DNA from 2 places in the Duganella hordei genome. Region 1 is predicted to be linked to the other one. Evidence: riboswitches for the same ligand, from Rfam matches in the RefSeq annotation. Region 1 holds a riboswitch; the other holds the start of a gene.

Evidence for each region. A riboswitch is a leader RNA that binds a small molecule or an ion and turns the genes downstream of it on or off. The one in region 1 is predicted to bind glycine.
Region 2: it holds a riboswitch for glycine, as region 1 does, so the genes downstream of both, ABWW33_RS27330 (D-amino acid dehydrogenase) here and gcvT (glycine cleavage system aminomethyltransferase GcvT) in region 1, are expected to answer to the same signal.

The regions. Positions count from the first base shown of each region.
Region 1 is NZ_BPWI01000016.1:43,517-58,692, forward strand. Features, by position in the region: gene ABWW33_RS26805 (TonB-dependent receptor plug domain-containing protein) at 1-1,999, opposite strand, end outside; gene ABWW33_RS26810 (DUF6677 family protein) at 2,090-2,425, opposite strand; gene ABWW33_RS26815 (cache domain-containing protein) at 2,532-2,975, shown strand; gene ABWW33_RS26820 (methyl-accepting chemotaxis protein) at 2,982-4,613, shown strand; gene ABWW33_RS26825 (hypothetical protein) at 4,610-5,017, opposite strand; gene ABWW33_RS26830 (hypothetical protein) at 5,041-5,298, opposite strand; gene ABWW33_RS26835 (ArsR/SmtB family transcription factor) at 5,307-5,639, opposite strand; gene gcvP (aminomethyl-transferring glycine dehydrogenase) at 5,731-8,625, opposite strand; gene gcvH (glycine cleavage system protein GcvH) at 8,726-9,106, opposite strand; gene gcvT (glycine cleavage system aminomethyltransferase GcvT) at 9,143-10,264, opposite strand; glycine riboswitch at 10,340-10,448, opposite strand; glycine riboswitch at 10,454-10,552, opposite strand; gene ABWW33_RS26855 (ATP-dependent Clp protease proteolytic subunit) at 10,705-11,265, shown strand; gene ABWW33_RS26860 (hypothetical protein) at 11,318-11,530, opposite strand; gene ABWW33_RS26865 (methyl-accepting chemotaxis protein) at 11,689-13,491, opposite strand; gene ABWW33_RS26870 (DUF1631 family protein) at 13,709-15,176, shown strand, end outside.
Region 2 is NZ_BPWI01000017.1:958-16,133, forward strand. Features, by position in the region: gene ABWW33_RS27315 (hypothetical protein) at 1-68, shown strand, start outside; gene ABWW33_RS27320 (hypothetical protein) at 65-475, shown strand; gene ABWW33_RS27325 (IS110 family RNA-guided transposase) at 573-1,835, opposite strand; glycine riboswitch at 2,228-2,325, shown strand; glycine riboswitch at 2,333-2,435, shown strand; gene ABWW33_RS27330 (D-amino acid dehydrogenase) at 2,490-3,761, shown strand; gene ABWW33_RS27335 (tetratricopeptide repeat protein) at 3,803-4,723, shown strand; gene ABWW33_RS27340 (LysR family transcriptional regulator) at 4,745-5,716, opposite strand; gene ABWW33_RS27345 (MBL fold metallo-hydrolase) at 5,826-6,770, shown strand; gene ABWW33_RS27350 (response regulator) at 6,818-7,450, shown strand; gene ABWW33_RS27355 (YoaK family protein) at 7,447-8,103, opposite strand; gene ABWW33_RS27360 (DoxX family protein) at 8,090-8,500, opposite strand; gene ABWW33_RS27365 (amidohydrolase) at 8,614-10,527, opposite strand; gene ABWW33_RS27370 (XapX domain-containing protein) at 10,527-10,793, opposite strand; gene ABWW33_RS27375 (sensor histidine kinase) at 10,969-13,995, shown strand; gene ABWW33_RS27380 (response regulator) at 13,992-14,648, opposite strand; gene ABWW33_RS27385 (response regulator transcription factor) at 14,813-15,176, shown strand, end outside.

The sequences.
Region 1 (15,176 bases):
GTTTGAGCTGCAGGCGGCGGCCGTCCTGGGCGATGGCGTTTTGCCGGTGCTCGTCGGCGGCCGGGTCGGCGTAGCGGCGGTCGAACAGGTTGTAGGCCGCCAGCGCGACGTCGCAGTGGCGCGTCAGCCGCTGGGAGTAGAGGTTCAGGTTGGCCAGCACGTGGGCGCCGCTGCGCCCGCCCTGTATCATTTGCCGCTGCCCGACGTACTGAACTTCGGCGCCTGCGCGCCAGGCCCCGGCCAGTGGCAGCGCCAGGTTGAGCTTGGCCAGCTGCGGCGGCGTGTTGACGCCGTCGCCGGCGCCGTCCTGGCGCACCCGCTGCCAGGTGTAGCTGGTGCGCAGCCGCGCCGAGTTGGCCCAGTTCTGCTCGTATTCGAGTTCGATCCCGCGCGCGACCGCCGTGCCGGCGTTGACGAACATCGGCAGCTCGCCGGTGTCGACGGCGGCGATCAGCCCCGACACCTCGTTGCGGAAGGCCGACACGGTGAGCCGGCGGTTGCCCGCCAGCTGGCGCACCAGCGCCAGTTCGCTGCTGCGGATGCGCTCGCGGCCCAGCGCCGGATTGGCCAGCTGACCGCCGGCGCCGGGCACCTGGTAGAAGCGCTCGTAGATGTTGGGCGCGCGGTAGGCGCTGCCGTACATGGCCTTGACGGTGGTGGCGACGTCCCACTGCCGGACCAGCGCCAGGCGCGGGTTGAACACGCCGCCGCTGCCGGGGTGGTGGTCGTAGCGCAGGCCGGCGTTCAGCAGCAGCGTCGGCGTCAGCGCCACCTGGTCCTGGACGTACAGGCCGATGCGCCGGCCTTGCCGGTTCTGTTCCAGGTAGCTCTGCGCCGGTTCGAGGTCGAAGTTGAGCAGCCGCAGCCGGTAGTCGTCCTCGAAGTCCAGCCCGGCGAGCAGCTTGTGGCCGCCGGCGGCGGCCAGCGCGCGCAGTTCGCCGCCCCACCAGCGGCCGGTGCTGAGGTCGCGGTTGAGGGTGCGCAGTTGGTTATCGGTGACGTAGTCGCCCAGCGTTTCGTAGGCGCCCCAGTACAGCCGGGCGTCCAGCTCGGCCCGGGCGCCGAGCGCGCCGTGCCAGGCCAGGTCGGCATAGGTCTGGTCGTCGATGGTGCGCGAGCGCGGGTCGTTGAAGGCCTGGCTGAACGAGGCGGTCGGCACGCCCTTGTCGCGTTCGGCGTGCAGCAGGGTGGCGGTCCAGGCGCCGCGCGTGGCCTTGGCGTACAGGCGGCTGCCGCTTTCGTAATCGAGGCCGCGGGCCACGCCGTCGCTGCCGTCGCCGGCGTAGTCGGCGTAGAACAGGTCGCGGCCGTCGGTCTTGTAGCGGCTGGCCGACAGCAGCCAGTCGATGCCGGCGCCGTCGCGCCAGCCGTGGCTGGCGCTGGCGCGGCGCGCGCCGCCCTGGCCGCCGCTGACGCTGGCGTTGCTGCCTTCGAGGTCCTGGGCGCGGCGGGTGATGACGTTGATCACGCCGAAGAAGGCGTTGGCGCCGTAGATCGACGAGCCGGGGCCGGGCACGTATTCGATGCGCTCGACCAGCTCCAGGTCGAGCGGGAATTCGGCGCCCAGCGGGGCCTGGTCGTAGACGGCGTCGTTGACGCGGTTGCCGTCGATCTGCAGCAGGAAGCGGGTGTTGTAGTCGCCCGGCCGCAAAAAGCCGTGGGCGCCCAGGTAGCTGTAGTTGCGGTCGTAGCTGACGTACAGGCCGCGCACGCTGCGCAGCGCGTCGGCCAGCGTGCGCCAGCCGTAGGCACGGATGTCGGCGGCGGTCAGCACGGTCACGCTGGACGGCGCCTCGCTGGCGCGCTGGGTGAATTTGGAGGCGCTGTACACTTCCAGCGCCATCAGCTGTTCGAGCGGCAACGCGGTCAGGTCAGCGTCCTGCGGCGCGGCGGAGTGGTCGGTGCTATCGGCGGCGGCGTGGCGCGCGGGCGCCAGCGTCAGCAGCAAGGTCAGCGCGGCCAGCGCACGGCGCGGTGGACGCGGGATTTTGTTTCTCATAGTTAAGATGGTGGCAGGTCGCGGCGCGCTTGTACAGGGGCGCGCGGCGGCTGCCGTGTTGCAATGGCGTTTCCGCAACAGGTAGCGGTGTCAGTGGCGCTGCTGGCGGCCCAGCCATAGCGCATCGAGCACCGAGCCGGCCCAGCAGACGATGCACACCAGCGCGGCGCCGTTGGTGGCCGGATTGTCAATGCCGGAGGCGTTGACGCGTTCGAGGATGGCGAACGGGTCGAACGGCAGCTTGCCGCTGTTGATGTCGTCGACCAGCGTGCCGGCCAGTACCAGCGTGGTGCGCAGCAGATAGCCGGCCGCCAGCAGCGTCGGCACGATGAACAGCAGGCCGCGCAGGCCGCGCCGCAGCGCCAGGTGGCCGAGGCCGGGGAACAGCAGCGCCGAGATCAGCGCCGCCTTGGTGGAGGCTTTCATGGGGTTCCTGTTGTTTCTTTGTCGGGCCGTGGTGGAATTGACTAAACACAATATTAGGCCGGGTGGCGTGACGTAGATTACAACATCTTACCTGCCGGGGGGAATCATGCGCGCCTTGTTTGCCATCATCCTGCTGCTGAGCGGCCCTTACACTGCGGCCGCCGCCGCGCCCAACGAAAAAGACGCGGTCGTGCTGGCCGAGAAGGGCGCCCGGTTCGTCCGCACGCACGGCAAGGCGGCGATGATCGCGCGCATCAACAGCCGGGATCCGGAATTCAACCAGGGCGCGCTGTACCTGGCGATGCGCGACCTGGACGGCATCACCGTGGCCCATCCGACCACCGCGCTGATCGGCAAGAACCTGCTCGACGTGCCGGACGCCGACGGCAAGCCGTTCCGCCGGGAGATGGTGGCGGTGGCGCGCGGGCAGGGTCACGGCTGGGTCGGCTACAAGTTCCGCAACCCCGAATCGGGCAAGGTCGAGGCCAAGACCACCTACGTGCTGCGGGTGGGCGACGTGGCGCTGGAAGCCGGCATCTACAAGCACTGAGCCGCGATGCTCAGCAAACTGAGGATAGGTCCCAAGCTGCTGCTGGCGCCCGGCGTGGTGCTGATCCTGCTGATCGTGCTGTCGGCGGGCGCCGGGCTGGGCATGGTGCGGCAGAACCAGCGGCTGGAGGACATGGTGCAGCAGCGCGCCGTGCGGCTGAAGGCGGCGGCCGACCTGGTGGCCGGCGCCCAGCACGCCCACACCGAGATCTACCAGCTGCTCACCTGGATCAACGCCAGCTTCTCGCCGCCGCGCATCGACGCGCTGGTGCGCGACATCCACGCCCGCCACGCGGCGCTGGACCGCCAGTTCGCGCAGCTGGAGATGGCCACCCAGAACTCGGCCGCCGAGCGGCGCTTCGTGGCGCAGTCGCAGGCCGCGCACGCGCTGTACGTCCAGGCCATCGCCGACGTCGTCGAGCTGGCCATGGTGGACCAGTCGATGGCGGCCAACGCCATGTCCAAGGCCGAGCGCGCGTTCGACGTGGTGGCGCAGCGGCTGGAGCAGCTGTCGCGGCTGGAGCAGTCGCTCAGCGAGCGCGCCTACGCCGATGCCGAAGCCGAGTTCAAGTCGCTGTTGACCATGATGCCGGTGGTGGTGGCGCTGTCGATCGCGCTGTCGCTGCTGGTGACGATGGCGGTGCGCAACGCCATGCTGAAGGAGGTGCGCGAGATCGGCGCGGCGGCGGTCGACCTGGCCGAGGGCAACCTGACGGTGAAGAACCGGGTCTATGGCAAGGACGAAATCGCCGAGACGGCGCGCGCCCTGGACACCAGCATCCGCAACCTGAACACGACCTTGAAGACGATACTGGCGTCGGCGCAGTCGATCGACACCGCCTCGCGCGAGATCGCGCAGGGCAATGCCGACCTGACGCAGCGCACCGAGGCGCAGGCCAGCACGCTGGAGGAGACCAGCAGCTCGATGCAGGAGCTCAGCGCGACCGTGACGCAGACCGCGTCCAACGCGCAACTGGCCAACCAGCTGGCACGCTGCGCCACCAGCTTCGCGGTGCGCGGCGGCAGCATGGTGCAGCGGCTGGTGGTGACGATGGCGGCCATCCGCGGCAGCTCGCGCAAGGTGGTGGAGATCGTCGGCGTGATCGACGGCATCGCCTTCCAGACCAATCTGCTGGCCTTGAACGCGGCGGCCGAGGCGGCGCGCGCGGGCGCGCACGGGCAGGGCTTAGCGCAGGTGGCGGGCGAGGTGCTGACGCTGGCGCAGCGCTCGGCCACTGCGGCGCAGGAGATCAAGCTGCTGATCGCCCAGTCGGTGGCCGAGATCGAGGGCGGCAGCCGCTCGGTGGAGGAGGCCGGCGGCAGCATGGAGGAGATCGTGGCGTCGGTGCGGCAGGTGGGCGACATCATCGGCCAGATCAGCGAGGCCAGCGCGGAACAGGCGCAGGGCTTGCAGGACGTAAAACAGGCCATCGTCGGGATGGACCAGGTGACGCAGCAAAACCTGCTGCTGGTGGAGCAGGCCGCCGCCGCCGCGACCGGCCTGCAGCGCCAGGCCGTCACGTTGTCGGAGGCGGTGGCGACGTTCAAGCTGGACGAAGGACGCGATCCGCCCGGGTTGGTCCATCCGGCGGGCTCGCCCCGGGTGGCGCGCCTGCGTCTGGCGTCGGTGCGCAGCTAGGCGCTCACCCAGCGGTCGCCCGGCTGTTTCAAGTATTTATTGAACACATAGCCCCACGGCATGGCGATCGGGATGATCACCACCACGGCTATCTCAATCAGGTTTTCCAGCATGGCCTGATCCAGCGGGCCTGCCCGCCAGGCCGGCAGCGCGACGACGACCAGCCACAGGACTTTCCAGCTCAGCTCCCACAGCAGCACCGGCAGCATCTGCAGCGGATAGCGGATGCCGAGCGCGCACAGCAGGCCGAACGCGGCCAGCATGCAGTTGACGAAGCCTTGCATCAGGCCCCACGGCTGGGCGTGATGGATCACGCCGGGCCAGATCACCAGGCCCAGGCCCACGGCGATGATCAGGTACACGGTTCTCAGCATATACAGGCGTAACAACGATACTTGATGCATGGCGTGGCTCCTTAAAAAATGGATTACTCGACTTCCTTCAATACCTTCTCGACCTGCGCCAGCCGCGACTGGACGTCGGCCAGCGATGCGCCCATGGCCTTCAGCGCGGCTGCCGTTTCGGCCTGAGCGGCCGCCGATTTCTCGGCGATCTGCCGGTACTCTTCATCGTTCTCAAAACGCAGCCTGGCCTGCTTGACCGCAGCCAGCGCGCGCAGGCCGAAGACCGCGACGATGGCCGCCAGCGGCAGGGCCAGGGTTAACAAGTAGATGTGTTCGGACATGATGGCCTCTAGGTTTCAGTGTTGTTGGACAGGGTTTTCGCCGCCTCGGCGATCAAGGCCGGGGTCAGCTCGACGGCAAAGGCGTTCACTTCAAAATAGTTCAGCGCCTTGCCGTCGGTGGACAACTCCAGCTGGCTGGCGACCAGCCCCGCGTCCTGGAGCTTCTGCAGATGCAGGTGCAGCAAGGGCCGGCTGATGCCCAGCTCGCGCGCCATCTGGCTGACGTAGTTGCGTCCGCCCGCCGACAGCGCGGCGATGATGCGCAGCCGGTGCGGATTCGACAGCGCCGCCAGCATGGCCAGCAGCTGGTCTCCGGTGGGGGGTGGCGTTTTCGATTTCATATGTAAAGAATATCTGACAGGTGTCAGCATGTCAAACACTTTAGGCGAAAAAAAGCCCGGCGTGTGCCGGGCTTCGTGAGGAGCGGGTGATTTACTCGTAGTCGCTCATCGGCGCGCAGCCGCAGAACAGGTTGCGGTCGCCGTAGACGTTGTCGGCGCGGCCGACCGGCGGCCAGTACTTCTGCTTGCGCAGCGACGGCACAGGGTAGGCCGCCACTTCGCGGCTGTACTTGCGCTCCCAGACGTCGGCCGTCAACACCTCGGCCGTGTGCGGCGCGAACTTGAGCGGGTTGTCCAGCTTGTCGAATTCGCCGCTTTCAACCTTGGCGATCTCGCCGCGGATGGTGATCATGGCGTCGATGAAGCGGTCCATCTCGGCCTTCGATTCGCTCTCGGTCGGCTCGATCATCAGGGTGCCCGGCACCGGGAAGCTCATGGTCGGCGCGTGGAAGCCGAAGTCCATCAGGCGCTTGGCCACGTCCTCGTTGCTGATGCCGGTGGCATCCTGCAGCGGACGCAGGTCGATGATGCACTCGTGCGCCACCAGGCCGTCGTGGCCCGAGTACAGCACAGGGAAGTGCGGCGACAGGCGGCGCGCCATGTAGTTGGCGTTCAGGATCGCCGTCTCGGTGGCCGCGGTCAGGCCTTCGGCGCCCATCATCGCGATGTACATCCACGAAATCGGCAGGATGCTGGCCGAACCGTACGGCGCCGCGCTGACCGAGCCGATGCCGGCGTTGTCGCGGATATAGCCGTTCGAGCGCTGGTTGGGCAGGAACTTGGCCAGGTGCGCGCCGACGCCGATCGGGCCGACGCCAGGGCCGCCGCCGCCGTGCGGAATGCAGAAGGTCTTGTGCAGGTTCAGGTGCGACACGTCGCCGCCGAACGAGCCCGGCGCCGCGACGCCGACCAGCGCGTTCATGTTGGCGCCGTCGATGTAGACCTGGCCGCCGTGGCCGTGGACGATCTCGCACAGTTCCTGGATGCCTTCCTCGAACACGCCGTGGGTCGAAGGGTAGGTCACCATCACGCAGGCCAGGTTCTTCGAGTGCAGCTCGGCCTTGGCCTTCAGGTCGGCCAGGTCGACGTTGCCGCTGGCGTCGCAGGCGGTCACCACCACCTGCATGCCGACCATGTTGGCCGATGCCGGGTTGGTGCCGTGCGCCGACGACGGAATCAGGCAGATGTTGCGGTGGCCTTCGCCGCGCGAAGCGTGGTAGGCCTGGATCACCAGCAGGCCGGCGTACTCGCCCTGCGAACCGGCGTTGGGCTGCAGCGACACGGCCGCGTAGCCGGTCAGCGCGCACAGCATTTCTTCCAGCTGGGCGATCATCTCGCGGTAGCCGACGGTTTGCGCGTCCGGCGCGAACGGGTGGATGTTGGAGAACTCGGGCCAGGTGACCGGGATCATCTCGGACGTCGCGTTCAGCTTCATCGTGCACGAACCGAGCGGGATCATGGTGCGGTCCAGCGCCAGGTCCTTGTCGGCCAGGCTGCGCAGGTAGCGCAGCATTTCGGTTTCGGAGTGGTAGCGGTTGAACACCGGGTGCGTCAGGTAGTCGCTGGTGCGCGCCAGCGATTCCGGGAACGAGCGCGAAACAGCCGCTTCGACGGTGTCGAAGTCCGGGCCGTGGGCCGGACCGCCAACCGGATGCGCGAACACGGTCCACAGCAGCGCGATGTCTTCGCGGGTGGTGGTCTCGTCGAGCGACACGCCGACGTGCGAGGCGTCGATCACGCGCAGGTTGACGCCGTGCGAATGGGCCGACGCGTGCAGCTGCTCGGCGTTCTTGACGGCGACGGTCAGCGTGTCGAAGTAGCTGTCGTTGACGACGGTGTAGCCCAGCGTCTTCAGGTTGGACGCCAGCACGCCGGTGTAGCGGTGCACGCGCTTGGCGATCTGCTGCAGGCCTTTCGGGCCGTGGTAGACGGCGTACATCGACGCCATCACCGCCAGCAGCACCTGCGCGGTGCAGATGTTGGAGGTGGCTTTTTCGCGGCGGATGTGCTGTTCGCGGGTTTGCAGCGCCAGGCGGTAGGCCTTGTTACCCTGGGCGTCGATGGTGACGCCGACCAGGCGGCCGGACATGCTGCGCTTGAATTCGTCGCGCGTGGCCAGGTAGCCGGCGTGCGGGCCGCCAAAGCCCAGCGGCACGCCGAAGCGCTGGCTGTTGCCGACGACGACGTCGGCGCCCCATTCGCCCGGCGGCGTCAGCATGGTCAGCGCCAGCAGGTCGGCGGCGACCACCACCATCGTGCCCTTGGCCTTGATCGTGGCCACGTCGGCCGCGTAGTCGCGCACCGCGCCGTTGACGCCAGGGTACTGCAGCAGCACGCCGAAGGCTTCGCCGATGCCGGCCAGCTCGGCCGGATGGAAGCCGCGCACCTCGATGCCCAGCGGCTTGGCGCGGGTCTCGACCACTTCGCGGGTCTGCGGCAGCACGTCGTCGGCGACGTAGAACACGGCAGATTTCGATTTGCCCACGCGCTGCAGCAAGGTCATGGCCTCGGCGGCGGCGGTGCCTTCGTCCAGCATCGAGGCGTTGGCGATGCCCATGCCGGTCAGGTCGGTGACGGTTTGCTGGAAGTTCAGGATCGCTTCCAGGCGGCCCTGCGAAATCTCCGGCTGATAAGGCGTGTAGGCGGTGTACCAGGCCGGGTTCTCGAAGATGTTGCGCAGGATGACGCCCGGCGTCAGCGTGTTGTAGTAGCCCTGGCCGATCAGCGACTTGAGCACCTTGTTCTTCGAGGCGATCTTTTTCAGCTTGGTCAGCGCTTCCTGTTCCGGCATCGGCTGCGAGTACGCGCCCAGCGGCAGCGCGCCCTGGTTGCGGATGTTGGCGGGAACCAGGGCGTCGATCAGGGCGGCGCGCGAGGCGTAGCCGAGTACCGACAGCATGGCTTCCTGTTCGGCGGCGTCAGGGCCGATGTGGCGGGCGATGAAGGCGTCGCGGGCTTCGAGTTGGGTCAGGCTGGTGCGGGTCATGATATGGGGGCGGGGAGCTGAGTAAGTGAGCGGGGCGGCAAATCAGCCGCTGCCGTCATTCCCGCGCAAGCGGGAATGACGGTGCGGCGTGGCGGCGAAATTACGCTTCGGTGGTCTTGCCGTAGGCGGCGGCGTCCATCAGGCTGTTGATCGCTGCGGCGTCGGCCGGCTTGATCTTGAACAGCCAGGCGCTGTAGGCGTCGGTGTTGATCGATTCCGGCGCGCTGGCCACGTCTTCGTTGACGGCCACGACTTCGCCGGCGATCGGCGCGTAGATGTCGCTGGCCGCCTTGACCGATTCCACCACGGCCGCGTCGTCGCCGGCGCCGTAGGTGGTGCCCACTTTCGGCAGTTCGACGAAGACGATGTCGCCCAGCGCGTCCTGCGCGAACTCGGTGATGCCGACGGTGACGGTGCCGTCAGACTCAGCGCGTACCCATTCGTGGGATTCGGTGTACTTCAGGTCTGCAGGAATATTCATGTAAGGCTCCAGAGGGTAGGTGTCAGGGGTACTAATTTATACAGCAAGGATTTTACCGTTACGCACGAACGGCAGCTTGACGACGGACGCGGCCAGCTTCTTGTCGCGGATCTCGACGTGCACGGTGTCGCCGACGGCCACGCCGTTGGGCACGCGCGCCAGCGCGATGGCCTGCTGCATGGTCGGGCTGAAGGTGCCGCTGGTGATCTCGCCGACGGCGTCGGTGCCGGCCACGACGACCTTCTGGTGCGCGCGCAGCACGCCGCCTTTTTCACGCAGGATCAGGCCGACGAACTGGGCGTTCTGGCCCATCGCCTGCAGCGCGGCCTTGCCGATGAAGTCGCGCTCGGCGACCAGGTCGATGGTCCAGGCCAGGCCGGCGTCCAGCGGGTTGACGGTTTCGTCCATGTCCTGGCCGTACAGATTCATGCCCGCTTCCAGGCGCAAGGTGTCGCGCGCGCCCAGGCCGGCCGGCTTGACGCCCGCCGCGGCCAGCGCGTTCCACAGCTTCTCGGCCTGGTCGGCGGCGACGCCGATCTCGAAGCCGTCTTCGCCGGTGTAGCCGGTGCGGGCGATCATCGCCTCGCCGAACACAGGGCTCTGGGCGAAGGCCACGTTGAACGGCTTCATGTCGGCCGTGCCTTCCTTCGATTCCGGGATCACCTGCCACACCTTGGCGCGGGCGTTCGGGCCCTGCACGGCGATCAGGGCCATGGCGTTGGCGCCGTCTCTGCGCTGGGTGATGGTCAGGCCGCTGTTGGTGGCGGTGTTTTGCTGCTGCATCCAGGCCACGTCTTTTTCGGCGGTGCCGGCGTTGACCACCAGGCGGAACCAGCTCTCGTTGATGAAGTAGACGATCAGGTCGTCGATGACGAAGCCCTGCGGGTTGAGCATGCACGAGTACAGCGCCTTGCCCGACACCTGCAGCTTGTCGACGTTGTTGGCCAGCAGGCCGCGCAGGAAGGCGCGCGCGTTGTCGCCCTTGATGTCGACCACGCACATGTGGGCCACGTCGAACATGCCGACGTCGGTGCGCACGGCGTTGTGTTCCTCGATCTGCGAACCGTAGTTGACCGGCATGTCCCAGCCGCCGAAATCGACCATGCGGGCGCCGGCGGCGCGGTGGGCGTTGTTGAGTGGGGTAGCTTTGAGCGTCATGATTCCTCGGTCCAATTCGAATAGGGGTTAACAGAACATACAAGGAACGGCTAAAAAGCTGATTCCACAATGATCGCAGACCCCTCTGTCCTTGGTACCTGAGAGATTACGGAGAAATGGATCTCCGCGCGCCCCTTCGGTGGGCCGCCGGCATATGCCGCGGCCGCTCTCCAGAGTTGAGCCAAACTGGCCCCTTGATCGGTCCTTTTGCCTGAGAGTTTTTGGGTAGTGCCCCTTCGGCGGCTGCTCCGGCGAATTCGCCCGGCAACCCTCTCCCGATCAAGACTCGGGAATATATGTCAGAAGGGCGATATTGTCAATCTTGACGGCAACGGTGGCGGCAATGGCGGCAACAATACCCGCGCACGAATGAATGCAACAATAAGGCCGGCAAAACAACTATTTGCTAGAATAAACCACACCTATTCGAGAGCCCAGCCATGAGCCAAGATTCAACTACTTACGAGGGCCACGCGTGGTTCACCCTGTCCGGCGACGTCAACAGCGACATGGTGCGTCGCGTGTTCGACGCGGTCGCCGACATGACGGAGGACCGCATCACCACCGCCCATATCCTGATCCAGTCCAACGGCGGCTACGTCAGCGACGGCATCTGCCTGTACAACTACCTGAGCAAGCTGCCGATCCGCATCTGCACCTACAACGCCGGCGCGGTGGCCTCGATCGCGGTGATCCTGTTCCTGTCCGGCTCGGAGCGCTACGCCAGCGACACGGCGCGCTTCATGGTGCACAAATCGCACGCCAGCGCGCCGCACGGCGCCCGGCCGGACGCGCTGCGCATCATCGTCGAGGGCTTGCAGGCGGACGACGCCCGCACCGAGCAAATCCTGCGCGAGCACGTGCAGCTGACCGCCGAGCACTGGCGCATCCACGAATATTCCGATTTGCACCTGACGGCGTCCGAAGGCCTGGTGGTGGGGATGATCAATGAGGTGAAGGATTTCGCGCCGCCGCGCGGACAACGGGTGGCAAACATCTGATGCGGCGCCGGGGCTGGCGCCGCAGTGACCGCCGCTGGCCTCGCCGGCTTATTCAGCGGTCTTGATTACCGGAGCCGCCGGACTGTTTCTTGCCGTCGTTTTTGTGGCTTTGACGGCCGGCCTCCACGTGCTGCTCATGGGTGCCGCCCTGCGTGCCGCCGCTGCTGCCGCGCGATCCGCTGGACGAACCCTGGCCGCCGGACTGCTTGCTGCTGCCCTGGTTGGAGCCTTGTTTACTACCGCCACCTTTTTGATTCGAGTTCATTTTGATTCCTTTGCGAAAGTGAAAGAACGTACTCGCCGGATTCGCGCCGACACTTGAAATTCCGCCGCGTTTCAGGTGTGGCAATGATGCGTTTTCGTGTAGGGGATCGCTATCGGAATTCCTCTTGGTGGCGTGTAGGAGCATGCCTTGCTGCCCGCTTAAAATTCCTCCCACTCGGCCTGCTGCGCGGCGCCGCTATTTCCTTTTGCGCGCTTGCCGCCGGCCGCCGCCGGTGCGCCGGTGCGCACCTGCTTGCGGCGCTCGGCCGGCTTCGGCAACGCCCGCAACGGCTGCCGGACTTCCGCCGAGTCCGCCAGATCCACGGCCGGTTCGGCAAATTCGCCATCCGCAGCGCTGCCGCGCGCCGTCCGCCGCCCGCCTGGCGGCGCATGCCGCCCGGCGGGCGCGGCCTGCGCCGCGTCGCCATCAGGCACGGCAAACACCTCGATAGCCTTGCCCAGCTTGTCCGTCTCGCCGCGCATCGCCGCCGCGGCGGCGGCGGCCTGCTCGACCAGCGCGGCATTTTGCTGGGTTGCCTGGTCCATCGCCGCGATGGCCTGGTTGACCTGTTCCAGCCCGGTGGTCTGTTCGGCGCTGGCATCGGCGATCTCGCCGATCAGGCCGGTGACCCGCTTGACGCTGCCGACCACCTCGTCCATCGTATTGCGCGCCTGGTCGGCCAGCTGCGTGCCGCGCGCCACCTTGTCGACCGAATCGTCGATCAGCTGCTTGATCTCGCGCGCCGCCGCCGCGCTGCGCTGCGCCAGGTTGCGCACCTCGGACGCCACCACCGCGAAGCCGCGCCCCTGTTCGCCGGCGCGCGCCGCCTCGACCGCCGCGTTCAGCGCCAGGATATTGGTCTGGAAGGCGATGCCGTCGATCACGCCGATGATCTCGGCGATCTTCTTCGAGCTGTCGTTGATCGACGCCATGGTGCCGACCACCAGTTCCACGTCCGAGCCGCCGCGCACCGCCACGGCCGAGGCCGACAGGGCCAGCTGGTTGGCCTGCACCGCGTGATCGGCGTTTTGCTTGACGGTGGCTGTCAGCTGCTCCATCGCCGACGCGGTCTCCTCCAGCGACGCCGCCTGCTGCTCGGTGCGCGCCGACAGGTTCAGGTTGCCCTCGGCCATCTCCGCCGCCGCGCCGCCCAGCGCCCGCGCGCCGCCGCGCACCTGGCCGATGACCGCCAGCAGGCTGTCGTTCATATGCTGCATGGCCCGCAGCAGCTTGCCGGTTTCATTGTCCGACGTGACATCGATGCGGTTGCCCAGGTCGCCGTCGGCGATGCGCTGGGCCACCTGCATCGCCTGCCGCAGCGGCGTCGAGATCGAGCGCGCCAGCCACAGCGTCAGCAGCGCGCCGCCGAAGATCGCCGTGCCCAGCAGGCCGGCGGTGACCACCCGCGCGCCGCTGTACAGCTCGTCGGCCGCGCGGCCCGCCTGCTGGCTGCCGTCCATCTGCGCGGCCAGCAATTTGTCGAGCGTGCCGTTGAGCCCGTCCAGCAGCTGTTGCGAGCGGCCCTTCAGCAGCGCGCCGGCCTGCTCGCGGTTGCCGGCGGCAGCCAGCGCGACCAGCTTGTCATGCTCGGCGCCGAACTCGCCGCTCTGGCGCAGCAGTTCTGCAGTCGCCGCCGGCGAGTCGTCCAGCAGCCGCGCCAGCTGTCCGCTGTTGGCGCGCAGCGCGGTCATCGCGTCGGCCAGCTTGCTGTCGGCATCGGCGATACTGTCCTTGTCGGCGACCACCACATGCTGCAGCTTGCGTACTTCCTGCAGATCGTTGCGCAGCGACAGCACGGCTATCGTCCGCGGCAGCCATTTGCCGGATAATTCAGACGAGGCTTGGTCGATGGCGCTCATGCGCGACAAGGCGTTGACGCCAAGCAGCACGCTCAGACTGAGCACGGCGGCAAAAGCGGCCAGCAGCTTGCTGGACGTTTCCAGGTTATGTAAGAATTTCATGGTGATCCTTGGTGTCGGCGGAAGGCGGGAGGGGAGTTTGTTATGTTAAGGAAACCTCAACCTTGTCGTTTGAGTCGGGTCAACAGTGGCAAAAAAGTTGCTGAAAGTCAGGAAAATACGCAAAAAATCACACAGTCTTTCCATTCATGTATTGCCATGTGGAAATAATGTGCAAGAATGTGGTATCCCGATTGAATACGCCTGAGCAGGTCCGACCATGGTTGCAACTTCCACAACATCCGCAGTGCCGAAAAAGACGGTTTCGCCGCGGCATGCCTTGCTGGAAGAGTTGATCGGCATCGCCACCAAGCATGCCGGCGACCAATACCTGGAACTGGCCACCAAGCTGGCCGGCGCGCTGATCGACGCCACCGACGGCGACACCCGCGCCATGCAGCTGCGCATCCGGGCCGGCAACCAGCTGCGCAACCGCAATTTCGCCTTCCTGCACCTGGCCAGCGGCACGCTGGAAAAGGCGCTGCGGCGCGAGATCGCCGAACTGGCGCCGGCCGCCAAGGGCCAGCCGCGCGAGGCCGAGCAGCCGCTGTCGCTGGTGCCGTACGAGGAAATGGACAACAAGGTGGCGCTGGGCGGCGTCAGCAAGCCGTTCGAGACGCTGTACTCCGATCAGTTGCAGACGCTGAACGTGCGCCTGGCGTTTCTGCTGGACCGCGACATCCTGCGCGGCAGCCAGAATCCGTTCCGTCCCGAAGTGTTCCTGGTCGCGCTGCAGCAGGCCTGGACCGAGTTCGACACCGAGCCGGAAGCGGCGCCGCTGCTGCAGCCGTTCATCAAGCCCGGCATGTTCATCGAGCTGGGTCCGATGCTCGACGCGCTGAACCTGGCGTTGCAGAGCAAGGGTGTGCTGCCGGGATCGGTGGACGGCTACAAGGGCCGCAAGACCGACAAGTCCAAGGCCGCCGCGCCGTCGCGCGTGCGCGGCAACCAGGCGGCGCTGGCGCAGCAGTTGCGCCAGTTCTTCGCCTCCAGCGACGTGGCCGGCTCGGCCGCCGGCGAGATCGTCGACAACATCGCCGGCGGCTTGCTGGGCGTCGACCTGAGTATTCCCGATCTGCCGATGTCGGCGCTCAACGCCGGCGCCGCATGGGTGCCGAATGCCGCCGGACGCGGCGCGGCCGACGGCGTCGTCGCGGCGCCGGGCTTCGTCGCAGCGGCCGGCTCCCAAGCGGTCGCTGCTGGCGGCTTTGCGCCTGTCGGCGGAGCGATGCAAATGCCGGCCGGCGCCATGCCCGCCGGGGCGGTGCAGGGGGCGGGCGGCGTCTGGGTGCAGGGCCCGGCGCAAGGCTTCGTGCCGGGCTTGAGCAACGAGGACGCGCAGCGCCTGTCGCAGATCGGCGCCAAGCAGCCATTGCTGGCATACCTGGCCCAGCTGCAAAAAGCGGTTCCCTATGAATCCATCGGCACCCTGGGCGCGGTGGCCGGCGCGGCCTCCGTCCCGGGCGTGGCGGCCTCGCCGATGCCGGCCGTGAACGGCGCGCCGGCTGCGGCGGGCGATACGGCCGTTCCGGGCAATGTGTTCTACCTGCCCAACATCAAAGCCAGCATGCCGCAGGGCAGCTTGTCGCGCACCGATGAAAGCACGATAGACCTGCTGTCGGCGATATTCGACACTGTGTTCCGCGATCAAAACATCTCGCAGGAAATCCGCGACCTGATCCGCTTCC
Region 2 (15,176 bases), on a different contig from region 1:
TATCGCTATTGGAGCTCCTGGCTTTTATGAAGTCTCAACTTTGCGTCTTGATTTTGGAAACGATATGAATACGAGTGAGCTGAAGGCGAAATTTGGAACTGAAGCAGAGTTGAATCGACTTTGGCTTTCGCACCTTGAGTGTTATGGAATCCAGATAGGCGTGACGGTTACACCGGGAGGCTCGGAAACGGAAACATTGAAAGCCGCGTGGGGGCTTGTAAGAGACGTCTCGGCTTGGCTATTGAACAATAGCGCGCTACTGCCCGAAAATGAGCGATACGAAATCATAGTTGGATGGAGCTGTTCGGTGCGCCCTCAGCGAGGACAGATATTTAAAACTGGGGGGAGTGCTGAAGAACTTCTTAAAATTGTTGATGCGCCCACCTATGAGAGTGTTATTACAGCCGACCACTCGCCGCTCCGTCAAAATTGGCAAAAAGATGTATCCACGCGCTTCAAGAATATTGGTTCCTAGCTGGATGGACGAATAACTGACAAAGCCCAATCGTGGTTCCGCTACGGCGAATTCATTAATAAATGCGAAGGTCAGCATCACGCCCTGAGGTGCTCCGTCAAGCCGCAGGCGCAGTTGAATTGCCGAGGGCAGAGCCTTTCTGCCGCAGTTTTGCCATGTACCTTGCTTCATCGTAGGGCACGCGGTTCTGCCAGCAACGGAAAAGTATGCGTACCCATTTGAAGGCTAAAGCTCGTACAGTCGCTTGGTAGGAACTTCCCTTGGCACGCTGTTGTCGATAGTAGCTGCCTGCCCAGTCCGACTTGTTGATGGTCTGGCCTGCCCACTCAACAAATGTCTGGCGAACAAAGGTCGGGCACTGCCATCGCCAGTGCACCCAGCTTTTCTTCCCACTTCGCTCAGTCACTGGTGCCACACCTGAGTATTGCTGCAACTCCTTCGCGGAAGCGAATCGTTCGCGTTGCTCGCCAAACGCCACCAGGAGTCGCGGCGCCAGTGTGGGACCTGCTCCTGGCAAGGCCGCGAATAATTCAAAATCCGGCAGGGTTGGGGCCAGACGGGCAATGGCATCGTCGAAGCGTTCGATGGCCTTTAACGCGACTTTGATTTGTTCAATCAACACCAGTGTTTCCAGCAGATGCGGAGCAATGATCGCCACGTCCCGCGTCAATGGTCTCGCGGCGTTAATCGCCGCCATCCTCGCGTCAATTACCGATGCACGTCTGGCGTTATGCTGCTTGAAGAACCTATCGAGAGTTGCTGGGCGCGCGCCCTGAGCTTTTTCCAAGGTCGGCCAACGTGTGATGAAATCACAGAACAAAATGGTGTCATGGTGGTCAAACCATTCCAGAACTTGAGGATAATACTGCTTAAGTGTATTGGTGAGGCGATTGGTAAACCGGGTCTTGTCACCAATGAGTTCGCGGCGCCGTTCGACGAAACTCAGCAGTGCCCGCATTGCCGGACTCTGCGGCTCGATAGGCTTAAAGCGCTCTGGATGACGTAACAATAAATCTAGCGCTAGTTCGGCATCCGTGGGGTCGTCTTTTGCGCGGCTCGGCTTAAACGCCTGACGGTACTTGGCCAGTGTTGCCGGATTAATCGGAAACAATACGAGAAAATCGTACTTTTGCAGCGCGTAGACCAACGGCCCTTTCGTCAGTTCTAGACCGATGGCGATCTTGCCGCCGTAGCGCCGATGCAAGTTGCTAACCCACTCGTCAATGTTCGCAGCCTGGCTTGAAAAGACTCCAAACTCTCGTTGGGTGCTGCCGGCTTCCTGCAAGCAGAAATCATGCTTTGCATCGGCCCAGTCAATGCCTATGTAGACGGTGAAACACGCCTCGTCGAAATGGTTCATCAGACACCTCCGAAGTGCTAGGATGATCAATGGGATCATGCATGCTTGTGCTCTTCGAAGGCAATATAGCGAGCCGGTCGGACGGCAAACCCTGAGTATTCGTTTTCGAACACAAGCGCACCTGCGGAGCCGAAGCTAAAGCGGCGAACATCGGATGTTTGGGGCGGAATATTCGTGGTCCGCAGGTGCATGTCCCGCCTTCCAATCACAACACCATTGATCTTTCTAGTGTTGAGAAAAACGAGACGGACTAACTATAAAGGGGCGGAAGCCGCCTGTCGCCTTTCGTAATCTTTGAGGTCAGATCCCGAGCGGACGGCCTCGCAAAAAATAATCGTTTGACGCCCCCTGCTTTTGTTGTAAGCTACCCCTTTGCAAAATGGCCACGAGCCAACGCAGTATCGGGAGAGCCTGTCCAGGAACCCACCCGCACAGCGCCGAAGGAGCAACCGCCCCGGAAACTCTCAGGCAAAAGGACCGATACCGCATTCAAACTCTGAAGAGCAGCCGGACAGACGTCACCCGGCGCACCGAAGGAGCAAGCAGCGTCGCTACCCACGGTCGTTGTGAATCTCTCAGGTCCAGAACAGAGGGGGTGTCCCTGCGCATGTCGCGCATCGACCATTCCCCTTGACGTGCTGGAGCTTTACCCTCATGAAAACCATAGCTATCATCGGCGGCGGCATCACCGGCGTCACCACCGCTTACGCACTCGCCAAGCGCGGCTTCAAGGTCACGCTGCTGGAACGCCATCGCTACGCGGCGATGGAAACCTCGTTCGCCAACGGCGGCCAGCTGTCCGCCTCCAACGCCGAGGTCTGGAACCACAGCGGCACCATCGTCAAAGGCTTGAAGTGGATGCTGAAGAACGACGCGCCGCTGCTGGTCAATCCCAAGCCCAGCTGGCACAAGCTGTCGTGGTTTGCCGAATTCATCGCCGCCATCCCGCACTACCGCGACAACACCATCGCCACCGCCAAACTGGCCGTGGCCGCGCGCCAGCATCTGTTCAGCTGGGCCGACGAGGAAGGCATAGACTTCGACCTCAAGCGCGAAGGCATCCTGCACATCTACCGCAACCGCGAAGGCTTCGAGCGCGCGGCTGAAGTATCGAAGCTGCTGGCACTGGGCGGCCTGCCGCGCCGCGCCGTCACCCCCGAGGAGATGCGCGCCATCGAGCCGACGCTGGCCGGCCAGTACTACGGCGGCCACTACACCGAAAGCGACAGCTCCGGCGACATCCACAAGTTCACCACCGGCCTGGCCCAGGCCGCGCAGCGCCTCGGCGTCGAGCTGCGCTTCGGCCAGCGCGTGACCGCCATGCATGCCGACGCCACCGGCGCCACTGTCACCGTCGAGCAGGAAGGCGGCGACGACACCAGCCGCTACGACGCGGTGGTGGTCTGCGCCGGCACCGCCAGCCGCGCAATGGCGTCCATGCTGGGCGATCACGTCAACGTCTATCCGGTCAAGGGCTATTCGATCACCGTGCACCTGGACGATGCCGCCAGCCAGGCGGCCGCGCCCAACGTCAGCCTGCTCGACGACGCCACCAAGCTGGTCTGCAGCCGCCTGGGCGAAGACCGCTTCCGCGTGGCCGGTTCGGCCGAATTCAACGGTTTCAACCGCGACATCCGCGCCGACCGCATCGCGCCATTGCTGAACTGGGTGCAGCAATGCTTCCCCGGCGTCAGCACCCGCAACGTGACGCCGTGGGCCGGCCTGCGCCCGATGACGCCGGACCTGATGCCGCGCGTGGGCCGCGGCAAGGCGCCGACAGTGTTCTACAACACAGGCCACGGCCACCTGGGCTGGACCTTGTCGGCCGCCACGGCGGACATTATTGCCGAAACGGTACTGTCCGCCCTGGGCGCTGCCTGCTCCAACGTGGGCCAGCGCACCGCGCAAGCCTTGAAAATGGCGTAAACTGCCATCATCTTGAGCCTGTCCCTACAAGGAGATCTGACATGACGGCAAAATCTATCGCACGTATGACCCTGCTGGCGAGCGCCCTGGCGCTGGCGACGCCGGTGTTTGCGGCCGAGCCTACGATCCACGAGGTCTATGTAGCGGCCGAAGCGGGCAAATACACCGAAGCGCAGGCATTGATGGACCAGGTCCTCAAAGCGCATCCAAACAGCGCCACGGCGCACTTTGTCGAAGCGGAGTTGTTGGCCAAGCAAGGCCAGTTCGCCGCCGCGCAAGGTGAGCTGGCGACGGCTGAACGCCTGGCACCCGGCCTGCCGAAAGTGAATCCAAGCGCGGTGGCCAAGTTGCGCGCACTGCTGGCGGACGGCCAGAAGCCCAAGGCCAATTACAGCCAGCAACAGCCGCGCAACAGCAATGCCGGCTACAGCAGCGGCGGCTATAACAACAGCCCAAGCAGCGGCATGCCATGGGGCACCATCCTGATCCTTGGCGGCGGCCTGCTGGGCTTTATCTGGCTGGCGACGCGCTTCATGTCGCGCCGTAACGCGCAAGCCAACGGTCCTGCCGGCTTTGATCCAAGCGGCCAGGCGCCTGGCTACGCACCCGGCGGCTACCCACCGCAGGGCGGCTATCCGCAGCAGGGTTATGGCCCCGGCTATGGCCAGCCGCAAGGCAGCGGCATGGGTTCGCGCATCATGGGCGGCCTGGCGACCGGCGCCGCGGTTGGCGCGGGTATCGTGGCAGGCGAAGCGATTGCGCGCCAGTTCACCGGCGACCACGGCTCGTCGGGCAACCACGACCAGCCGCGTAACGACATTGTCTACGACGATCCGTCGCGTGATGAACTGCTGCGCCGCGACGACATGGGCGGCAACGACTTCGGCACCAGCGGCGGCTGGGACGATGGCGGCGGCAGCAGTGGCGGCGACAGCGGCGGTGGTGGCGGCGACTGGGATTAATTCACTGAGATTAGGCAGTCCTCACGGGGCGCGGCGCTCGCCCGCCCCGGCAGCCATCATCGCAACATCCCAATACGGCGGATCGCCGAAATACTCCCGTAAATAACGTACGAACAGCTGTGCCTTGGCCTGGTTGGAGCGGCCCGGCAGGTGCACGGCGTGCACCGCCGATTCGCTCGGATCGCGCCGCTGGCGTTCGCCGCCTGGCGCCAGCCGGATCATCGGAAACACCGGCACCAGCTGGCCGGCCACGATCGCGTCGCTGACCAGCCAGTTCGCCAGATGCACGATGCCGCCGCCGGCGATGGCCGCGTGCAGCAGCGAATCCGTATCGTCGCAACGCAAATTGCCCTTGACCGCCAGCGGCTGCCCCTGGTTGACGCCCTCGAACCGCCACCAGCCGCTCGGCATGGTGCGCCCCATGACACTGAGACACTGGTGCTTCAGCAGATCGACCGGAGACTGCGGCCAGCCGTGCCGCTCCAGATAGGCCGGACTGGCGCTGACCACGCGGTGCTGCGTCACCAGCCGCGTCGCCACCAGGCTGCTGTCCGGCAGCACGCCCACCCTGACCGCCACGTCGACACGCTGCGCGCCGAGATCGACGATATCGTCGCTGACGTGAAGCTCCACTTCCATCTTCGGATAGCGCTGCAGAAACTGCGCCACCGCTCCCGCCACATGCAGCCGCCCGAAGGCGGCGGGCGCGGTCACCGTCAGCAGGCCGCGCGGCTCGCTGTCCATCTCCTGCACGGCGGCCTTGCCGTCGGCCAGTTCTGCAAGGATGTTGCGGGCGCGCGGCAGGAAGCGGTTGCCGGCATCGGTCAGTATCACCTGGCGGGAGCCGCGCAACAGCAGGCGCGATCCCAGTTCGGCCTCCAGCGCGTCGAGCTTGCGCGAAACCGAGGACACCGCCATTCCCAGCTCAATGGCGGCGCGCGACAGGCTGCCGCTATCCACCACGGCAACCAGGCAACGCAGGGTATCGATCATGACTTTCCTTTTGCAGATATTGCAAAGACATTTTGCATTAATCCATATTGTGCCATTTTTTGCAAAGCTGCATACTTCATTCCATCAAAACTTCTTAAGGAAAAGAATCATGAAACTGAGCACAATCGCAGCCGCCCTCGCCTTCGTCGCCACAGCCCCAGCCATGGCCGCCGCGCCGATGGCCGGCACCAATGCCCCGGGCTTTTTCCGCATCATGCTGGGCGACTTTGAAGTGACCGCCATCAGCGACGGCACCGTCGACCTGCCGATGAACCAGCTGTTGCAGCAGCCGGCCGCCAAGACCGATCTGGCGCTGAAGAACGCCTACATCGGCAGCCCGACCGAGACCTCCGTCACCGCCTACCTGGTCAACACCGGCGGCAAGCTGGTGCTGATCGACACCGGCGCCGGCGGCCTGTTCGGCCCGACGCTGGGCAAGCTGCTGGCCAACCTGAAAGCTTCAGGCTATCAGCCCGAGCAGGTCGATGAAGTACTGCTGACCCACCTGCATCCGGACCATGTCGGCGGCCTCGCCGCCAACGGCAAGGCGGCCTTCCCCAACGCCGTCGTCCACGCCGACAAGCACGACACCGACTTCTGGCTGAGCCAGGTCAACCTGGACAAGGCGTCCGCCGACAGCAAGGGCTTCTTCCAGGGCGCGATCGCCTCGCTGACGCCGTACGTCGCCACCAAGCACCTGCAACCGTTCAGCGGCGCCGCCGAAGTCACACCCGGCATCCGCGTCGTCACCAGCTACGGCCACACGCCGGGCCACGTCAACTACCTGGTTGAGAGCAAGGGCAAGAAGCTGCTGCTGGTCGGCGACCTGATACACGTGGGTGCCGTGCAATTCGACCATCCGGAAGTGACGATCGGCTTCGACAGCGACCAGAAGACCGCCGCCCTCGCCCGCAAGCAAACCTTCCAGGCCGCAGCCAAGGACGGCACACTGATCGGCGCCACCCACCTGCCGTTCCCGGGGCTGGGCCATGTGCGCGGCGCCGGCCAGGCGTCGTTCCAGTGGGTGCCGGTGAATTACAGCCAGCTGCGCTAGAGTCCACCAGTCAGGCAAGTGTCAGCGAATACCGTCATAATGCGGGGATGAGCACCATTTCATCTCCCATCAACGTCCTTGTAGTAGACGACCATCCCTTGCTGCGCATGGGTTTGGTCGAAGCCATCTCCAGCCAGGCCGACATGCGCGTGGCTGGCGAGGCCGGCAACGGTCGCGACGCGGTCGAGCGCTACGCGGCCCTGCGGCCCGACGTCACCATCATGGATATCGCCATGCCGGAGATGTGCGGCGTCGAGGCGCTGCAGGAAATCCGCCGCGAGCACGCGAACGCGCGCGTCGTCATGCTGACCACCTACAAGGCGGACGCGCAGATCCTGCGCGCCGTGCAAGGCGGCGCCGCAGGATTTTTATTGAAAAGCACCCTGCGCAAGGAATTACTGGACACCATACGCGGCGTGCACCAGGGCCAGCGCCGCATTCCGCCGGAGATCGCGATGGAGCTGGCGCAGCACATGGGTCAGGGTCCGCTGAGCGCGCGCGAGACGGAAGTGTTGAATCATGTCGCCACCGGCCACTCCAACCGCCGCATCGCCGAGCAGTTGTTGATTTCGGAAGAAACGGTGAAGGCGCACATGAAGAACGTGCTGGCCAAGCTGGCCGCCAACGACCGCACGCACGCCGTCACCATCGCCCTCAAGCGCGGCATCATCACGATTTAATCGCTGGCGGTGCTGGCCAGCCATAGCAGGATAGCGCACGGCAGCAGCAGGCCGTTGAAGCCGACCGCGATATAGGCCAGCGCGCCGCTGATGCAGCCGACGCAAAACGCCAGCACCGGCCAGACCAGCTTCTTCAGGCGCGCCCGCGCCTCGGCGTCGCCGCGCAGCGTGTCGACCAGGTCGATGACCAGCTGCGTCACGTTACCAGTCATCACCGTGGTGGCCGCCACCTTCCCCAACAACAGCTTGCCGTAGGTGTTTTGCACCGCCATCGCGCCCGCGCACAGCATGCCGGTCAGCAGCGTCAACGGCGCGGCCGCGTCCAGCATCGGCGACGCCCGCCACGCGCAGACGACGGTGGCCGCCATCAGCGCCAGCTGCAGCAGGAAGCTGTTGCGCAACTGGCGGGCGCCGGAACGCTCCCAGTGCAATATCATCAGCCGCCCGAACGCGACGAACAGGATGAACACCGGGAACACCAGCAGCTTGATCAGCACATCGTGCGACGGCGTCGCCATGGCGCGGCCGATCAGCACGAAGTTGCCCGTCACGTGGGCCGTGAACAGGCCGAACAGGCCGATGAAGCCCAGCGTGTCGACGTAGCCGGCCAGGAAGCCCAGCGCGGCGCTTTGTCTGGAGTCACCGCGTTCCATCTGCGCCTTTCTGCAGGTCGAGCCAGGCCACCAGCAGGAAGGCGCCGGTCAGGCCGAGATGCTCGAAGAAGCTGTTGGCGGCCATGAAGCGCTCCATGCCCGCCATTTCCCAGAAACGATTGGCGACGAAGGTCGCCATCAGTGTGAAGGCGCCGAGGAAGCCGGCGCCCAGCCAGCGGTAAAAGCCGGTCAGTATCATCGCCGAGGCGGCCAGCTCGCCGGCGATCACCAGCGCGGCCATCGGCCCGGCCGGCGACAGGCCGAAGTGCTGCATCTCGCCCACGGCGGCGCCGAAGTCGGTCAGCTTGTTGATGCCGCCCTGCAGGTAGGCCGAGCACAACAGCAGCAGGCAGATCCAGCGTATCCAGGGTGAGGATAGGCGATTCTTCAGATTCATCAGGTATAGCTCCGTGTTAGCACGTCGTTCCCGCGCAGGCGGGAACCCATAGAACGCTGACGAAATATATTCAGCATGGATTCCCGCCTGCGCGGGAATGACGGTAGTGGTGGTTAAACGGCCCAGCAGGCGCAACCCAGCGCGCCCCAGAAGCCCTTCAGGTCGGCGATCGGCAACTTGCTGGTCCAGGCCGTGGCATGCTGGTGGCCGTGGACGTTGCACTGGTGCGCGCAGCCGCAGGCGGCCTGCTGCTGCCGCAATTGCTGTTGCTGCTGCTTGCGCTGCTCCAGCTCCTTCAACGCCGCGCGGTTGTTGCCGATCTGCTCGCCCCAGCCGGCATAGCCGCCGAAGCGCCGCACCGGCGACCAGTCCGGCATCGCCGGCGGCGGCGCCTGGTCGTAGCCGGCGAACTCGCCGGCCGCGTAGACGATCTTGCCGCCTACGATGGTCAGGCGCGACGACATGTCGGCGATCTCGCTTTCGGCACAGGCATAAAAATCCTTGTCCGGCACGATCAGGTCGGCTAGCTGGCCCGCTTCGATGCGGCCCTTCTTGCCGACCTCGTTCGAGAACCAGGTGGTGTTCTCGGTCCACATGCGCAGCGCCGTTTCGCGGTCCAGGCAATTGGCGCGCGGGTACAGCTGCATGCCGCCGACCGTCTTGCCGGTGATCAGCCACGACAGCGACACCCAGGGATTGTACGAAGCCACCCGCGTGGCGTCGGTGCCGGCGGAGACCTTGACGCCGGCCTCCAGTATCTTCTTGACCGGCGGCGTGGCCTCGGCCGCGCCGTGGCCGTAGCGCTCGACGAAGTACTCGCCCTGATAGGCCATGCGGTGCTGCACGGCGACGCCGCCGCCCAGCGCTGCGATGCGGTCGATCGACTGGTCGGAGATCGTCTCGGCGTGGTCGAAGAACCAGTTCAGGCCCGTCAGCGGAATCTCCTGGTTGACGCGCTCGAACACGTCCAGCGCGCGGCTGATGGTCTCGTCGTAGGTCGCGTGCATGCGCCACGGCCAGCGGTTCTGCGCCAGCACGCGGATCACGCCGTCCAGGTCGTCCTCCATATTGCCCGCCATGTCCGGGCGCGGCTGGCGGAAATCCTCGAAGTCGGCCGCCGAGAAGGTCAGCATTTCACCGGCGCCGTTGTGGCGGAAGTAGTCGTCGCCCTGCTGGTACTTGACGGCCTGGGTCCAGTTCAGGAAGTCTTCCTTCTCCTGCTGCGGCTTTTGCGTGAACAGGTTGTAGGCCAGGCGTATCGTCAACTGCCCGGCATCCGACAGCTGCTGGATCACCTGGTAGTCCTCGGGATAATTCTGGAAACCGCCGCCGGCGTCGATGGCGCCGGTCACGCCGAGGCGGTTCAGTTCGCGCATGAAGTGGCGGGTCGAGTTGAGCTGGTATTCCAGCGGCAGCTTGGGTCCCTTGGCCAAGGTCTGGTACAGGATGGCGGCGTTGGGCTTGGCCAGCAGCAGGCCGGTCGGATTGCCGGCGCCGTCGCGCAGGATCTCGCCGCCGTGCGGTTCCGGCGTGTCCTTGGTGTAGCCCACGGCGCGCAGCGCGGCGCCGTTCAACAGCGCGCGGTCGTACAGGTGCAGGATGAACACCGGCGTATCCGGCGCCACGGCGTTCAGCTCGGCGATGGTCGGCAGGCGTTTTTCGGCGAACTGGTGTTCGGTGAAGCCGCCCACCACGCGCACCCACTGCGGCGCCGGCGTGATCGCCACCTGCGCCTTCAGCATGGCCATCGCGTCGGCCAGGCTGCGCACGCCGTCCCAGCGCAGCTCCAGGTTGAAGTTCAGCCCGCCGCGTATGATGTGGCAGTGGTTGTCGATCAGGCCGGGCAGCACGCGCTTGCCTTGCAGGTCGATGACCCTGGTGGCCGGACCGGCCAGCGCCATGATCTCGTTGGCGCGCCCCACGTGGGTGAAGCGGCCGTCCTTGATGGCCACCGCCTCGGCGTGCGGGTTGCCGCGGTCGAGCGTGGTGAACAGCCCCCGGTGCAGGATCAGGTCAGGACTTTCCATTATGCATTCCCCTTGGTTTCATCGGACTTTTGCGCGGCCGGCAGCTGGCCGAAGCAATGCGGCTTGACCTGGTCTTCCAGCCACGACACCTTGGCCGCCTCCGGCCGCCACAGCTGGCGCAACAGCGGCGGCAACTGCTCGCCCACCAGGATGCCCAGCAGGCCGACCAGCGCGATCACCGGCGGCGCCGGCGAACGGACATTCAAAAACCCGTAGATCAATCCGACCAACAGCCCCACCGCCAACGACACAATATACAGTTTCATGGTTCGACTCCTTTAAAGCATAAGAGTACCTTCCAGCCACCGCCGGCGCCCCTCTCTTATTGCAGGGGTATTTCAGCAAAACCTCAGTAAAAATACCGATGGAAGCGTTACCATAAAGTGTTAAACTGCCGGCAAGCCACTGTTACTTAATCTGTAGCTTACCCGGAGCTTCCCCATGTCCGCCCCCTCATTGCTGTGTTCTGTGCTGTGCAGCCTCGCGCTGTGGTCGGCCCAGGCGCAAGCCGAGCCCACGGCCCGGCCACGCCTGCTGGAACAGTACACCCATACCGCATGGGGTGCGATAGAAAACGGCCCGGTCGACGTGCTCGCGCTGGCGCAAGGCGCCGACGGCTGGCTGTGGCTGGCCGCCTCCACCGGCCTGTTCCGCTTTGACGGCAAGCGCTACGAGCGCATGGACAGCGTCGAAGGCCATTCGCTGCTCTCCTCCAACGTCATGGCGCTGTACGCGCCGCCCGAAGGCGGACTGTGGGTCGGCTACCGCATGGGCGGCGGCGTCAGTTATTTCCATCAAGGCCAGGTCCAGCACTACACCGAAAGCCAGGGCCTGCCCGGCGGCACCGTCAGCCACATCGCGCGCGCGCCGGACGGCAGCATCTGGGCCGCCACACGCGACGGGCTGGCGCGCCTCGCCGCCGGCGCCCGCCGCTTCGACGCCATCGGCGCCGCCGCCGGACTGCCGTCGCGCCGCGCGCGCCAGATCCTGTTCGACCGCAGTGGCCGGCAGTGGGTGGCGATGCAGGGCGGCGTCTACAGCCGCGCCGGCGCCGACGCATCGTTCCGGCCGGCCTGGCCGCGCGGCGACCTGGCCAACCTGGTCGAGGCGCCGGACGGCTCCGTGTGGGCCGGCGACACGGTCGACAGTTATTACAAGATGGCGCCCGAGGCGGTGTCCGGCAAGCCGGCGGCCCACCCTGCGCTGCTGGCCAACAACCTGCATTTCGACCGCGATGGCGGCATGTGGCTGTTCCGCACCGGCGGCGTGGAACGGCGCGCCGCCGGCCACCTGAACGAGCCCGGCCAGGTGCTGACGCCGGAGCGCGGCCTGAGCGGCGGCCTGCCGCAAAGCTTTCTGCAGGACCGCGAAGGCAACGTCTGGATAGGCACGGCGGCAGGCGTCGACCGCTTCCGCCGCAACCGCTTGCAGTCGCTGCCGCTGTCCTCCGATTTCGACCACCCGGCCATCGCTCCCGGTCCTGGCGGCGGCGTCTGGGCCGGCGAACGCGTCGGCCCGCTGCGCGCGCTGGCTTCCGACGGCCAGCGCGGCCAGCCATTGAAACAGGCCATCTCCGCGCTCTACCGCGATCCCGACGGCGTGCTCTGGGCCGGCAACCAGAACGAGGTCTGGCGCATGGGCGGAAATGGCCAGCCGGCTGCGCGCTACCCGCTGCCGCCGGAGGCGCAAGGCTACGAAGTGCAGGCCATGGCGCGTGCGCGCGATGGCGGCCTGTGGGTGTCGGTGGTGCGCGCCGGCCTGTACCTGCTGAAGAACGGCGTGTGGACCGGCAACGGCGCGCTCCCCGGCCTGCCCGGGCGCTTCCCGCACGCGCTGGCCAGCGGCGCCGACGGCGTGGTCTGGGCCGGCTACATCCGCAGCCAGATCGCCCGCATCGACGGCCAGCGCGTGACGCTGTTCAACGGCGACCAGGGCCTGGAAACCGGCCCGGTGCTCAGTCTGCACCAGCACGACGGCCAGTTGTGGGCCGGCGGCGAACGCGGCGTGGCCTGGTTCGACGGCAAGCGCTTCACCATGCTGCGCGGGCGCAAGGGCGAGCCGTTCCGCGGCGTGTCCGGCATCGCGCGCACGTCCGGCGGCGAACTGTGGCTGTTCGGCGCCGACGGCTTGAGCCGCATCGATCCGGCCGAACTGGCGCGCTTCAAGCAGAAGCCGGACTACGAAGTCGACTTCGAACGCTTCGACGCCCACGACGGCCTGACCGGCGCCGCCTCGCAGCTACGGCCGATGCCGTCGATGGTGCAGTCGGACGACGGCCTGCTGTGGCTGGCCACCGCCAACCAGATCAGCTGGATCGATCCGTCCCACATCGCCCGCAACCGCGTGCCGCCGCCGGTGATGGTGCTGGGCGTGGCCGTCGGCGACCGGCATTACGCGCCGCTGCCCGGACTGGTGCTGCCGAAGTCCGCCAACAGCCTGCGCATCGACTTCACGGCGCTGAGCCTGAGCATTCCCGAGCGGGTGCGCTTCCGCTACCGGCTCGACGGCGTCGATCTCGACTGGCAGGACCCCGGCACCCGCCGCCAGGCCTTCTACACCAACCTGGAAGCGGGCAGCTACCGCTTCCGCGTGATGGCCGCCAACGAGGACGGTGTCTGGAACGAGCGCGAGGCCGGCCTCGATTTCACGATCCCGCCGACATTCGCGCAGACCGCGTGGTTCAAGGCGCTGTGCGCGCTGGTGCTGGTGGTGGTGCTGTCGCTGCTGTACCGGCTGCGCGTGCGCCAGGTCACGCGCCAGCTGCAGCAGCGCATCGAAGCCCGCGCCGACGAGCGCGAACGCATCGCCCGCGCATTGCACGACACCTTCCTGCAAAGCGTGCAAGGCCTGATGCTGCGCTTCCAGACGCTGCTCAAGCGCCTGCCGTCCGACGGCGAGGCGCGCCCGCTGGCGGAAAAAATCCTCAACCAGGCCGACCAGGTGCTGATCGAGGGCCGCAACCAGGTCAGCGGCCTGCGCAGCCTGCACCGGTACGCGGCCGACTTGCAGCGCATGTTCGGCGAGCTGGGACAATCGCTGCGCGAGGAACACGCGGCCGGCTTCGCGCTGATCGTCACCGGCCAGCCGGCCAGGCTGCACGAGGCGGCCGGCGAGCATTTGTACGGCATCGGCCGCGAAGCGCTGCTCAACGCCTTCCGCCACGCCGACGCGGAACGCATCGAACTGGAACTGGGATACGGCGACGACGAATTGACGCTGCAGGTGCGCGACAACGGTGGCGGCATGGACCCGCAGGTGCTGCGGACTGGCGCGCGTCCCGGCCACTGGGGCCTGACCGGCATGCGCGAACGCGCCGCCCAGATCGGCGCGGAACTGGAGTTGTGGAGCCAGCCCGGCATGGGTACGGCGGTGCGGCTGAAGGCGCCGGCGGCCCGGGTCTACAGCCACAAACGCCGCCCCGGCGCACTGCGCCGCGTGCAGGAGTGGCTGTCGAAGGACGCCGCTTAAAACCCCAGGCCGCAGGCGTGCAAATCGATGATGCCGCGTTCGATCGCCATCGTCACCGCGTGGGTGCGGTCGCTGGCGTTCAGCTTGGCCAGGATGCTCTTCATGTGCACCTTGACCGTCTCTTCCGAAATCGACAGGTGCATGCCGATGCGCTTGTTGCTCTGGCCTCCGGCCACCAGCTGCAGCACCTCGGTTTCCCGCTTGCTCAGGGAGCTCTCGTGCCAATGCTCGGCGATGCCGCTGGCCACCACCGCCGGGATGCTGCGGCGGCCTTCATGCACGCAGCGCACCGTCGCCAGCAACTCCTTGCGCAGCATGCTTTTCAGCAGATAACCGGCGGCACCGGCGGCGATCGCGCGCTGGGCCAGCACGTCGCCCTCGTAGGTGGTCAGCACCACGATGCGGGCATTGGGAAATTCCTTGCGGATGGCGATAGTGGCATCGATACCATTCATGTCCGGCATCTGGATGTCCATCAAGGTCACATCGGGCAGCAGCTGGCGATAGCAGTCGATGGCCTGGCGGCCATTGGTGGCCTCGGCCACCAGGCGCATGTCGTCTTCGTCGGCGATGACGCTGGCGATGCCCTCGCGGAACATTGGATGATCGTCAACGCTCAGTACAGTGATCGGCGTGGTTTGGGCCGTGTTCATGGCGCTCTCAAAAAATCTTGCTCGGAGGCGCCAGCATGACACAAACGCATGCTTTCTGCCATACCCCCATCTAGGTAGTGGACAGCCCCCGTATCGGGGCGTGGCAACGGCGGCGGAAAAGATTAATCTTCTGTACAGCATAGCCAATCTTCGGGAGGAACCAGATGCAATTCGATACCAGGACACGCGTGCAGATCGCCCACTGCGACGCCATCGTCAGCGCCGGCCTGGCCGCGCTGTTGGGCGACAACGCCGACATGCAGGTGGTGCACGACATCGCGCAGGCCGACGTCCTCATACTCGACCACAGGGGCGCGCTGGAACACATGCGCCGCTGCGCCGACGCGCCGCACCAGGAGCACCGCGCCCGCGTGCTGATCGTCACCCAGCTCGAACGCGAATGGGAAGTGCGCACCGCGATGATGGCGGGGGTGCACGGCTACCTGCTGCAAAGCTGCCCGGCCGACCAGTTGCTGGCGGCGGTGCGCACGCTGAGCCGCGGCATGCGCTACCTGAGCGCGGACCTGA